Regions from separate parts of the Isoptericola sp. b515 genome, predicted to be linked through region 1. Evidence: riboswitches for the same ligand, from Rfam matches in the RefSeq annotation. Region 1 holds a riboswitch; the other holds the start of a gene.
The links. Region 1 has a riboswitch for S-adenosylmethionine ahead of Q6350_RS02590 (aminotransferase class V-fold PLP-dependent enzyme). Riboswitches for the same ligand answer to the same signal wherever they lie in the genome.
Positions count from the first base shown of each region.

Region 1 (6,173 bases):
GGCGCCATGAGGGCCAGGATGTTGCGCAGGTGCTCCGGGAACCGGTCGACGTCCGACGTCGGCCCGGAGGATCGCAGCAGGGCGGTCACGACGGGGTCGCTGCCCGGGGCACGCCCGATCCCGAGGTCGATGCGGCCGGGGGCGAGCGCCTCGAGCGCGGCGAACTGCTCGGCGACGACGAGCGGGGCGTGGTTCGGCAGCATCACACCGCCGGACCCGACGCGGATGCGTTCGGTGCGTGCGGCCGCGGCAGCGATCATCACCGGCGGTGTGGAGGCCGCGACGGCGGGCATGTTGTGGTGCTCGGCGAACCAGTAGCGGGTCAGGCCCAGCGCGTCGGCCCGGCGGACCAGCGTCATCGAGGACTCGAGCGCCTGCGCGCTCGACTGCCCGGTGCGCACGGGGACGAGGTCGAGGACCGAGAGGGAGGGGGCGGGGACGTCGTTCATCGCCCGGGACAACCCACCGCCCCGACCTGCGTATTCCGGCGAGCGGATGCGCTCCTGACGTTCTGTGGCGAGGATCGCTCGGGACGAGAGGGGTCCGATGGTCGAGAAGCGGGTCGCCGGGGTCGCCCAGGCGATGTACTGGGCATGGCTGCGCCATCCACGCTGGTCCATCGCGGCGCGCGGCGCGCTCGCGGCCGGGGTGGCGTGGGTCGTGGGGATCTACGTGCCGCACCCGCTGGGGGACTTCCCCTACTACGCGCCGCTCGGTGCCATCATCGCGACGACGAGCACGCTGGTGCGGTCCGTCAAGGACTCCTATCGCGTCACCGTCGCCGTCCTGCTCGGTGCCGGGATCGCCCGCTTGGCCCAAGAGTTCCTCCCGGTCGGCCCGTTCTCGATCGCGCTGGTCATCGGCGTCGCGCTGCTGTGCGCCGGGTGGAAGTTCTTCGGCGACCAGGGGAGCTGGGTGGCGAACTCCGCCCTGTTCGTACTCATCCTCGGCAACGCCGACGCGCTGTCGTTCGTGGGTTCGTTCGCGGGACTGGTGGCTCTCGGCGCCCTGGTGGGGATCGGGCTGAACCTGCTGCTGCCGCCCTTGCCGCTGACCCCCACCGAGAACGCGCTGGACGGGTTGAGCGCGCTGCTCGCCGGGCAGGTCGAGGACCTGGCGGAGTCGCTGGAGGAGTCCAGCGACGTGGACGCCGAGGACTGGGAACGCCGGCGCGTCGCGATCCAGCCGGTGCTCGAGGAGACCCGGGCGTCGGTGCGGGAGAGCCGTGATGCCGCGAAGGCCGGGCGCCACCCTCGGGTCCGCCGGTATCGGCGGTGGACCGAGGGGCAGGACGCCCGGGCCCAGGAGCTGGAGACGGTCGCGGCGTCCGTCGACGTCGTCGTGACGCTGCTGGTGGACACCGCCGAACCGGTGCGCCTGCCCGAGGACCTGTGCGAACCGCTCGTCGGAGTGCTGCGCTCACTCGCCGGGGTGCTCCGCGCCGACGCCTGGGGAGAGGACCGCGACGAGCTCGTCGACGCGCTGCGCGAGCAGGTCCGCGACTTCCGCCAGGGTGTGGTCGAGCGCTCCAGCGACCCCGGCGAGGGGCTCGTGGTGGGCTCGGTCGCGGTCGCCCTGCGCCGTGCGGCCGACGCGTTCGCGAGCACCCGCCCGGACGCCGAGGAGGAGATGGTCCGGGGCGAGACGGAGTGACGTCGGCCGCCGTCCGCGTCCGGCGGCCACCGCCTCGACCACCCGGTGGAGACGTCAGGATCCGGGCGACCGGGATGACGTCCCGCGGTGCCTATGGCGCGCCGACGCCGTCCCGACGGGGCCAGGGCTGCCGGCGGCCGCCGGTGCGGGCGCCCGGCCGGCTCCGGCGCACCCACTCGCGCAGAGTCCCGGCGGCGACGCCGAGCACCAGCCGTTCGAGGTCCTCGGCGCTGGCCTCCACGGCCTCGTCGCAGGCGTCGCAGCTGGCATATCCGGCCCTGCTTCCGCCGCGACCATGCTCTCGCGACGGCGAACAGGTCTTCGCGGCCCGTCCCGGTGCCGGGACGGGCCGCGACGGCATGCTCGGCGGAACGGGGGGTCAGGCCCGCAGCGCCTGGGCGACGTCCTCGACGATGTCCAGCGGGTCCTCGAGCCCGACGGACAGCCGCACCGTGGTCTCGTGGATGCCGACGGCCGCGCGGCCCTCGGCGCCGAGCCGCCGGTGCGTCGTCGTGGCGGGGTGCGTGACCAAGGACTTGGCGTCCCCGAGGTTGTTCGAGATGTCGACGATCTGCAGCGCGTCCAGGAAACGGAACGTCCGCTGCTTCGCCTGCTCCGGGGTGGCGTCGTCGGGCACCGCGAGGTCGAACGTGACCACGGTGCCGCCCCCGGTCTGCTGGGCCTTCGCCAGCTCGTGCTGCGGGTGGGAGGCCAGGAACGGGTAGCGCACGCCGGTGACGCCGTCGGCGGACTCGAGGTACTCGGCGAGCTGCAGCGCGCTCGCGTTCTGCGCGCGCACCCGCACGTCGAGGGTCTCCAGCCCCTTGAGCAGCACCCAGGCGTTGAACGGGCTGAGCGACGGCCCCGTGTGCCGCAGGAACGTCTCGACCGGTCCGGACAGGAACTCCCGGGGGCCGAGGATCGCCCCGCCGAGCACCCGGCCCTGGCCGTCGACGTGCTTGGTCGCCGAGTACACGACGATGTCGGCGCCCAGCTCGAGCGGCCGCTGCAGGACCGGGGTGGCGAACACGTTGTCGACCACGACGACGGCACCCGCGGCGTGGGCGAGCTCGCACACGCGCCGCACGTCGACGAGCTCCTGCATGGGGTTCGACGGTGTCTCGAAGAAGACGACGTCGGCGGTGGTGGCCAGGGCCTCCTCCCACTGCGACGTCACGTGCCCGTCGACCAGGTCGACCTGCACGTCCCACTTGGCGAGGATCTCGTCGTAGATGACGTTCGTGGAGCCGAACAGGGCCCGGGCCGAGACGATCCGCGACCCGCTGCGCACCAGGGCGGCCAGCGTGGTGAACACCGCGGACATCCCGGTGGCGGTGGAGTAGCAGGCCTCGGCCCCCTCGATGAGGCGCAGGCGTTCCTCGAAGGTGCGCACCGTCGGGTTGCCGTACCGGGAGTACACGAACCGGGAGTGGTCGCCGGCGAACGCTGCCTCGGCGTCGGCGGCGGAGTCGTAGGTGTAGCCCTGGGTGAGGAACATCGCCTCCGACGTCTCGGAGAAGTCCGAGCGGCGGTGGCCCCCGCGGACGGCGAGGGTGGCGGGACGTGCGGTCGGGGGCAGGGGCGCGTGGCCGGCGCCGCCGTACGGCTCGGGGTTCGGGCCGGGGCCGGTGGGGATCTCGGTGCGGGTCACCGGGTCGGCTCGGCGTAGGCGGTGTGCGGCAGCTCGCGGACCTTCCACCCGGCCTGGTCGCGGGCGCCGAACGGGCCCACCGGCCCCTCGAAACCCTCGAGCACGTTGTAGGCGGGGCCGTAGCCCGCCGACGTCGCCAGGCGAGCGGCGCCGATGGAGCGCTGCCCGGAGCGGCACAGGAACACCACGGGCTGGTCGGTGGGCACGCCGGCGGCCTCGAGCTCGGCGAGGAATCCCGGGTTGGGTCGGCCGTCGCCGGTGACCCACTGCGTGAAGACGGCCGTCTTGTCCAGCGAGGCGACGTCGGGCACCCCGATCGTGCGCCACTCGCCTTCGGTGCGGACGTCGACCAGGACGGCGCCGGGTTCGGCGGCGAGCAGGTCCCATGCCTGCTGCGGGGTCAGGTCGCCGGCGTAGCCCTGCGCGGGTCGGGGTTCGATCGGTGCGGTCACGGCACTCCTCCCATCGGTCGTGGCGGTAGCACCCGCGCCCGGTCCCGTGCTCGCTCGTCGCGGTCGACGACGACGGCACGGTCCCGCGGGGTTGCTGCGGCGTCGACGTGCCACGTCACTCGGCCGCTCGGGATGGTCTCCACGATCGTACGCGACGGCGTCCATGAAGCGGGACGTCGGTCTCGCTTGGTGGACGCCGTGCCGCGCCCCGGGCTTGCTCGACCGCGAGACGACCACATCGCGAGACCATCTGACCATCTGTTGACACCCCGGCGCGGATCCGTGAACCTGGCACCAGGTCAAGAGCGCCAGCGCCAAGCCCCGGCTCGCTGGCCGGCAACCCTCCCCTCGCGGCGGGGTGCCCCGGGTGACGACCAGGCACGGCGCCGACCGGCGTCGGGCAAGCGCGGGGAGACGGCTCCCCGGGACACCGAGGAGGACGCCATGACCACGATCGCCGAGAGCCCCGCCTGTCCGAGTGTCGACCGGGTCGACGCGCTGACGCCGGTGCTGCCCGTCCTCGGGCACGACACCCCCGCCCCGCTGGTCGACGGACGGCGCGTGCCGTACGCCAACCTCGACGTCGCCGCCTCGGCGCCCGCGCTGCAGGCCGTCGGCGACCGCGTCACAGCGGCCCTGCCGCTGTACGCCTCGGTGCACCGGGGCGCCGGCTACCTCTCGCAGGTCTCCACCACGCTGTACGAGTCCGCCCGCGCCACCATCGGCGAGTTCGTCGGTGCCCGCCCGGACGACCTCACCCTGCTGGTGCGCAACACCACCGACGCGCTCAACCTGCTCGCCGGATGCGTCCCCGCCGCGGACGGCACGCCGGGCCGCGTGCTCGTCCTCGACGTCGAGCACCACGCGAACCTCCTGCCGTGGCAGCGCGCGACCGACGCCACGGTCCTCACCGGTCGCGGCACGGTCGCCGCCACGCTCGAGGCGGTCCGTGCCGAGCTCGCCGCCGGGGCGGCCGCGGGGCGCGGTTACGCCCTGCTGGCCGTCACCGGGGCCTCCAACGTCACCGGCGAGACGCTGCCGGTCGCCGACGTCGTCGCCGCCGCGCACGGCGCCGGCGCCCGGGTGGTGCTGGACGGCGCCCAGCTCGTGCCGCACCGCCGCTTCTCGCTGGCGCAGACCGGGGTCGACTACGTCGCCTTCTCCGGCCACAAGGCCTACGCGCCGTTCGGTGCCGGCGCCCTGGTCGGCCGCCGCGACTGGCTGGACGCCGGCACGCCCTACCTCGCCGGCGGCGGCGCGGTGCGCAGCGTGCGCGTGGACGGGACCGACTGGCACGACGGCCCGGCCCGCCACGAGGCCGGCTCGCCCAACGTGCTCGGCGCGGTGGCGCTCGCCGCCGCCTGCGAGACGCTCGCCGCCGTCGACACCGTGGCCCTGCGCGAGCACGAGGACGCGCTGCGGGCCCGGCTGGTCGACGGGCTGGAGGCGATCGACGGCGTCGAGGTCGTCCGTCTGTGGCCCGACGCCCCCGACACGGTCGGCGTCGTCACGTTCACGGTGTCCGGCTACGAGCCCGGCCAGGTCGCCGCCTACCTGTCCGCGGAGCACGGCATCGGCGTGCGGGACGGTCGCTTCTGCGCGCACCCGTTGCTCACCCGGCTCGGGTACCGCGCCGGGGCCGTCCGCGCGTCCGTCGGCGCCGGCACGGCCGGCGAGGAGGTCGAGCGGCTCGTGGCCGCCGTGGCTGCGCTCGTCGCCGACGGGCCGCGGGCCGACTACGCCGTCGTCGACGGGTTGTGGGTCGTCGTGGACGACCCGCGTCCGGTGCCCGAGGGGTCCGGGCTGGACGGCCTGCTGGCCACGGCCGGCCCCGGCGGTGACGAGGCGTTCGCCTGCGTCCCCGACTGACCGGCCTCACCAGACGGGCGGGTGCCTCTCCGGCCAGCGCAGCACGTCCTCGAGCTGGGCGGCGAGCGCCAGCAGCGTGACCTCGCCGCCGGGACGGCCGATGATCTGCACCCCCATGGGCAGCCCGTCCGCCGTCCAGTGCGTCGGCACGGTGATCGCGGGCAGCCCGGCCACGTTGAGCCACGACGTGAACGGCGTGTACTGGCACTGCTGGGCGAAGTTGTGGTCCGGGTCGGCGGCGTCGAACCAGCCGATCGGCCGCGGCGTCATCGCCAGTGCGGGAGTGACGACGGCGTCCAGGTCGCCCATCCCGGCGATGAGGGTCCGCTCGAACCCGGTCAGCGTCGCCAGGGCCTCGGCGAGCTCGCGGGCCGGCACCTGCCGGCCGCGGCGGATCAGCCATGCCGTCAGCGGCTCGAGCTGGTCCAGCACCGCGTCGTCGTCGATCGGTACCGCCGACGCGCCGCCCATCCACAGGCTGCGGAAGGCGTCGCCGTACTCCGGGACCGGGTCCCAGGTGTGCTCCTCGACGCCGTGCCCGAGACCCG
Region 1 is NZ_JAUQYR010000001.1:551,660-557,832, reverse strand. Features, by position in the region: gene Q6350_RS02615 (LLM class flavin-dependent oxidoreductase) at 1-449, opposite strand, end outside; gene Q6350_RS02610 (aromatic acid exporter family protein) at 547-1,653, shown strand; gene Q6350_RS02605 (DUF6226 family protein) at 1,745-2,014, opposite strand; gene Q6350_RS02600 (O-succinylhomoserine sulfhydrylase) at 2,033-3,304, opposite strand; gene Q6350_RS02595 (rhodanese-like domain-containing protein) at 3,301-3,756, opposite strand; SAM riboswitch class IV at 4,054-4,169, shown strand; gene Q6350_RS02590 (aminotransferase class V-fold PLP-dependent enzyme) at 4,201-5,625, shown strand; gene Q6350_RS02585 (amidase) at 5,632-6,173, opposite strand, start outside.

Region 2 (6,173 bases), 340 kb from region 1:
GGGCCGATGCTGCTGACCGACTGGGGGCCGACGCTCACCGGGTGGTTCCGCAGCGGCCGGGAGCACAAGGCCGCCAGCCTCGACCTGCTCATGTCGTGGTTCCCGCACGTGCGCTGGCTGCTCGTCGGGGACAACGGGCAGCACGACCCGGAGATCTACGCGGAAGCCGTCGACCGGTGGCCGGACCGGATCGCCGCTGTCGCGATCCGGCAGGTCGCCGGGGCGGACCGCGCCCCGGTCACCGACCCCGCGTCCGGGACGACGGACCCGCTGGACGACGCGGCGGCCCCGACACCGGTGATCCGGGGCGAGGACGGCACCGTCCTCGCGCGGGGTCTCGGCCGGGTGCCCGGGGTGCTCCGGGACTGAGTCGCGCGGTGCCGTGCTGACTCGCCGAGCCTGGTACTGACTCGGGCCGGGATGCGGCCGGCCGGCTGCCGGTGGTCAGGCGCCGAGCTCCTGGCCGCTCATGGCGTGGATCGAGGCCATGACCTCGTCGGTGAGCTCGCGGCGGGCCTGCGCCGGCCGCATGCCGGCGGGGAGCTGCCGCTGCGGCGCGATCGGGGTCCCGAAGTCGACCTGGATCCCCCGGTACGGACGGGGCAGGCGCCGGCCGACCGGCTGGACCCGGTCGGTCCCGCGCAGCGCCACCGGCACGATCGGCGCGGGTCCGGCCAGCGCCAGCCAGGCCACACCCGTGTGCCCCTTGTGCAGCCGGCCGTCGCGGGATCGGGTCCCCTCGGGGTAGATCCCGAACGCGTCCCCGCGCTGCAGCACCAGCAGGGCGTCCTGCAGGGAGCGCTGTCCGGCACGGGGGTCCTCGCGGTCCACGGGGATGTGACCCATGGTGGTGAAGAACCAGCGGTAGACGCGCCCCTTGAGCCCCCGACCGGTCCAGTACTCGGCCTTCGCGATGAACGTGACGTGCCGCGGGGTCACCAGCGGGATGATGATCGAGTCGATGAACGACAGGTGGTTGCTCGCGAGGATGACCGGCCCGCGTCGCGGCACGTGGTGCAGCCCCGTGACCCGGGGCCGCAGGAACACGTACACCAGGAGCGACAGGATCAGCTTGAGGACGCGGTAGGTCACCGGCCTATTGTGCCCGAGCCGGTCCGGCGACCGTCCGCGTCGGCGTCTCAGCCGAGGCTGACGAGGTAGTCCTCGGCGTCGTCGTCCCAGGCCAGCTTCACGGCACCCGCCTCCTCCGCACCGCGGCAGAACTGCAGGAAGCCCCGGTAGCCGAGTGCCTTCTCGGAGAAGTCCGGACGCTGCTTGCGCAGCAGGTTCTTCAGCCCGGACAGCGGCGTGCTGTCCCCGGCCTCGCCGACGACGACCCGCAGCAGGTCGAACGCGTGGGCGCTGTCCGGCTGCGCGGGCAGCTCGACCACGGGGTCACCCGTCGACGGTCCCTCGGACAGCACGACGAAGTCTCGGTCGGCGAGGTAGCGCAGGAACTCCGTGAACGTCCGGAACCCGTAGTCGGACTCGGTGAACGTCGGCTCCTTGCGCACCAGCGTGCGCTTGAGCTGGGACGCCGTGACGGAGCCGGACGAGGAGGCCTGCAGCCCGGCGAGCGTCTGGGCGACCTTGACCTCCATGCTCGGCGGTTCGCCGGCGGGGGTGTCGTCCTCGTCGACCTCGGGCGCCAAGGAGGCCTGCGGCGCCGGTTCGGGCGCCGGCTCGGCCTTCTTGCGTCGGCTCTTCGCGCCCGATGCCGGGGCCTCGATGGCCTCGGCGGCCGTGGTCGGGGTCGTGGTCCGTCGGCCGCCACGAGCCGTCGCCCCCGTGGCGGCGCCGGACTTCCTGCCCGACGACTTCTTGCGCGCGGACTGCTCGGCCTCGTCGGGCACGTCGACGCCCTCGAGCCGGTCGTAGAAGAGGAACTCGTCGCAGGCCCCCGGCAGCAGGCGGGACGTGGACTTCTCCACGCCGACGCCGATGACGTTCTTGTCGAGCTCGCGCAGCTTGGTGACCAGCGGGGAGAAGTCCGAGTCGCCGGTGCACATGACGAACGTGGTGATGTAGTCGCGTTCGAACGCCATCTCGATCGCGTCGACGACCATCTTGATGTCGGCGGCGTTCTTGCGCGACGCCCCCATGCGCTGCGGCATCTCGATGAGCTCGACCTGGTGGCGGGTCAGCATGCGGCGGTCCTCGTCGAAGTAGGACCAGTCGGCGTACGCCCGGCGGGTCACGACCCGGCCGCGCACGGCCAGGGCGTCCGCGATCGGACCGAAGTCGAACTGCATCCCACCCAGGTGCTCCCGGGCGCCGAGCGCCAGGTTCTCGTAGTCGAGGAAGACGGCCAGGCGCTCTTCACGTTCCATGGCGCCACACTATGCCCCGCGCGAGCCGGGGGTCGCCCCGGGACGGCCGGAGCCGACGTGAGACGCTCGACGGACCGGCAGGTCCACAGCCCCAGGAGGTACCCGTGCGCGCGATCGTGTTCACCGAGCTCGGCGGACCCGAGGTCCTGCACCTCGCCGACGTCCCGGCACCGGAACCGGCCGCCGGCCAGGTCCGCGTGCGGGTCGAGGCCGCGGCCGTCAACGGCTGGGACCTCAAGACCCGCGCCGCCCGGATCCCCGGTGTTCCCCTGCCGGAGTTCCCCGCCGTGCCGGGGCTGGAGGTCGTGGGTGTCGTGGACGCCGTGGGCGACGACGTGACGGGCGTGCGGCCCGGTGACCGGGTCGTCGGGTTCGCCGACACGGGCGGGTACGCCGAGCTGGCCCTGACCTCCACGTTCGCGCTCGTCCCGGACGGCCTCGACCCCGCCCGTGCCGTCACGGTGCCCGTCTCGGCGGAGACCGCGCACCGAGTCCTGCGCGTGCTCGGGGTGACCGACGGCGAGACCCTGCTCGTGCACGGCGCGTCCGGGTCGGTGGGCGAGCTCGCCGTGCAGCTCGCCCGACGCCGGGGGGCGACGGTGATCGGCACCGCCTCGCCGGCGAACCAGGACCGCGTCGCGGCGCTCGGCGCCACGCCGACCACGTACGGGCCGGGCCTCGTCGAGCGGGTGCGGGACCTGGCACCGTCGGGCGTCGACGCGGTCCTGGACACCACCGGCGCGGGCGTCCTGCCCGACTCGATCACGCTGCGCGGCGGGACGGAGCGCATCGTCACCATCGCGGACCCGGCGGCCTCCGACCTCGGGATCACCTTCAGCTCCGGGGCCCGGCGCGACCCCGACGAGCTGGCCGAGGACGTCACCTCCCTCGCGCGGGGCGAGCTCACCACGACGCTCGGCGAGGTCCTGCGGCTCGACGACGCGGCACGCGCCCACGCGCTGGTCGAGAGCGGCCGTGGCGGGGGCAAGGTCGTCCTCACCCCCTGACACGTCTCATCATGCGACATCGCTTGTCCGCAGGCTGAACAGCGCGTAGGGTCGGACCCCGACAAGCCATCCAGAGCGGCCGAGAGTCCTGGCTCGACGACGCCGCAGCAACCCGTTCTCCGACGGAAGCCTCCCGAGGACGAAGGTGCTCAACACCAGGCCCGATGGAGTGACGCATGGTCGCCGAGGCATCCCCGCATCTCCCCGCGCCGCCGCGCCCGGAACCGTCCCGCCCGACGGTGAGCTTCGAGCTCATGCCGCCGCGGCGACCCGACGCCGCCCCGAAGTTCTGGGAGACCGCCCGTCGGCTCGTCGCCGCGCGCCCGGACTTCGTGTCGGTGACCTACGGCGCGGGCGGCGGGGACCGGGACACCGCCCGCGACGTCGTCTCCCGACTCCTCGCCGGCACGCCCGTGCTGCCGATCGCGCACCTGACCTGCGTCGGCGCCTCGCGGGAGAACGTCTCGGAGGTCGTCGACGAGTTCCTCGAGGCCGGGGTGCGATCCTTCCTCGCGCTGCGCGGCGACCCGCCGCGGGACCAGCCCGACTGGCGACCGCCCGCCGGCGGCGTCCACTCGGCCGTCGAGCTCGTGCACCTGCTGCGGGAGGTCGAGGCCCGGCGGTGCGCCACCGACCCGGCTGCCGCCGTCCGCGGCGCCGCCCGCCCGCTGACGATCGCCGTGGCCGCGTTCCCCGACGGCAACGTCCAGGCCGGCACGACCCGTGCCCAGGAGGTCCGGCGCCTGCTGGAGAAGCAGCAGGCCGGCGCGTCCTTCGCCGTCACCCAGTTCTTCTACCAGGCCGACTCCTACACCGACTTCGTCGCCGAGGCCCGCGCGGCCGGTGTGACGATCCCGATCCTCGCCGGGCTGCTGCCCACGACCGAGCCGCGCCGGCTCCGTCGCGTCGAGGAGCTCACCGGCGTCCGTGCGCCCCAGCACCTGCTGGACGCGCTGGACTCCCGGCCGGACCCGGAGGCGCAGTACGCCTACGGGACCGCGTACGGCACCGAGCTCGCCCAACGGGTGCTCGACGCCGGCGCGCCCGGTCTGCACGTGTACACGTTCAACAAGCACCGTCCCGCTCTGGACCTGCTCGAGGGTGTCCACCTCGGCGGTCCGGCGTCCGTCCCCGTCGACGACGCCGACCTGGCCGGCAGGCCGTGGGTACCGAGCATCCCGACCCCCGCACCGGCCGCGCTCTGAGGGGACGGACCGCTGCCCGGGACGCACCCGCGTCCCGGGGAGCCCCGTCGTCCCCACCACGCGTCCCGGAGCCCGCGAAAGGACTGCTCATGACCGTTCCGACCACCACCCCGTTCCCCGGCGGCACCATCCTCGGCTACCCCCGGATCGGCCGCCGCCGTGAGCTCAAGCGCGCCGTCGAGGCGTACTGGGCCGGCCGCACGGACGCCGTCGACCTCGAGGTCGCGGCCGGCACCCTGCGCCGCGAGACCGTGCAGCGGCTCGTCGCGCTCGGTCTCGACCCCGAGGACGGCTCCGTCCCGGGTTCGTTCTCGTACTACGACCAGGTGCTCGACGTCGTCGCCCTGCTCGGCGCCGTCCCGGCCCGGTTCCGGGACCTCCTGGACGCCGACGACGGCTCCCTCGACCTCGACGGCTACTTCACCGTCGCCCGCGGACGCGGCGAGGACGCCCCGCTGGAGATGACCAAGTGGTTCGACACGAACTACCACTACCTGGTCCCCGAGATCAGCGAGACGACACCGATCTCCTTCGCCGACCACCGCGTCGTGCGCGAGTACGCCGAGGCGAAGGAGGCCGGGGTCACCACGCGGCCGGTGCTCGTGGGACCCGTGACCTTCCTGGCGCTGTCGAAGGCGGCCGACGACGCGGGCGACGGGTTCCACCCGCTCGACCGGCTCGACGACGTCGTCGCGGCGTACGCCGAGCTGCTGCGGGCCCTCGCCGCCGTCGGCGTCCCGTGGGTGCAGCTCGACGAGCCCGTGCTGGTGACGGACTCGGTGGACGCCGACCCGGAGCGGGTCGACGCCGCGATCGCCCGGGCCTACCGGGAGCTGGCGACCGGTCTGGCACCCGCGTCGGCGGACGACGCGCTGGACACCGTGCCCGAGCGACCGCGCCTCCTCGTGGCCGCGCCGTTCGGCGGGCTGGCCGCCCCGGGCGCCGACGGCCGACCGGCCCGGGACGGGCTCGCGCTGCTGGCCGGGACGGACGTCGACGCCATCGCGATCGACCTGGTCCAGGGTGCGGTGCCGAGGGGCTCCGCCCCCGACGGCTCGGTCCCGGGCCTGGGCACGAAGACGCTGGTGGCCGGTGTCGTCGACGGGCACAACGTCTGGCGCACCGACCTCGCTGCGCGACGGGGCACGCTCGAGGCGTTGCGCGGGCTCGGCGCCCGGTCGTTGGCCGTCGGCACGTCGACGTCCCTGCTGCACGTGCCGCACGACGTCGACGACGAGACCTGGTCCGGCCCCGCCGCCGAGCGGGCCGGGCGGACCGAGGCGCTGCGCCGCTGGCTGGCGTTCGCCGACCAGAAGGTCGGCGAGGTGACGACGCTCGCCCGGGCCCTGACCGACGGGCCGGACGCGGTGCGCGCCGAGCTCGAGGAGGCGAGCGCCGCGCTGGCCGACCGGGCCGCCGCGACCGGCGTCGTCGTCCCCGCCGTCCGGGAGCGGCTCGCCGCGCTGTCCGCGACGGACTTCGCCCGGGGTGATCACGCGGGACGCGTCGCCGCCCAGCGCGAGAGCCTCGACCTGCCGCCGCTGCCGACGACGACGATCGGTTCGTTCCCGCAGACGGCCGAGATCCGCCGCACGCGGTCGGCGTGGGCGAAGGGCGAGCTGGCCGACGAC
Region 2 is NZ_JAUQYR010000001.1:887,207-893,379, forward strand. Features, by position in the region: gene Q6350_RS03995 (App1 family protein) at 1-369, shown strand, start outside; gene Q6350_RS04000 (1-acyl-sn-glycerol-3-phosphate acyltransferase) at 445-1,092, opposite strand; gene Q6350_RS04005 (NYN domain-containing protein) at 1,140-2,330, opposite strand; gene Q6350_RS04010 (NADP-dependent oxidoreductase) at 2,435-3,337, shown strand; SAM riboswitch class I at 3,401-3,508, shown strand; gene Q6350_RS04015 (methylenetetrahydrofolate reductase) at 3,577-4,542, shown strand; gene metE (5-methyltetrahydropteroyltriglutamate--homocysteine S-methyltransferase) at 4,632-6,173, shown strand, end outside.
Region 2: linked by a shared signal. The riboswitch ahead of Q6350_RS04015 (methylenetetrahydrofolate reductase) and the one ahead of Q6350_RS02590 (aminotransferase class V-fold PLP-dependent enzyme) in region 1 are both predicted to bind S-adenosylmethionine.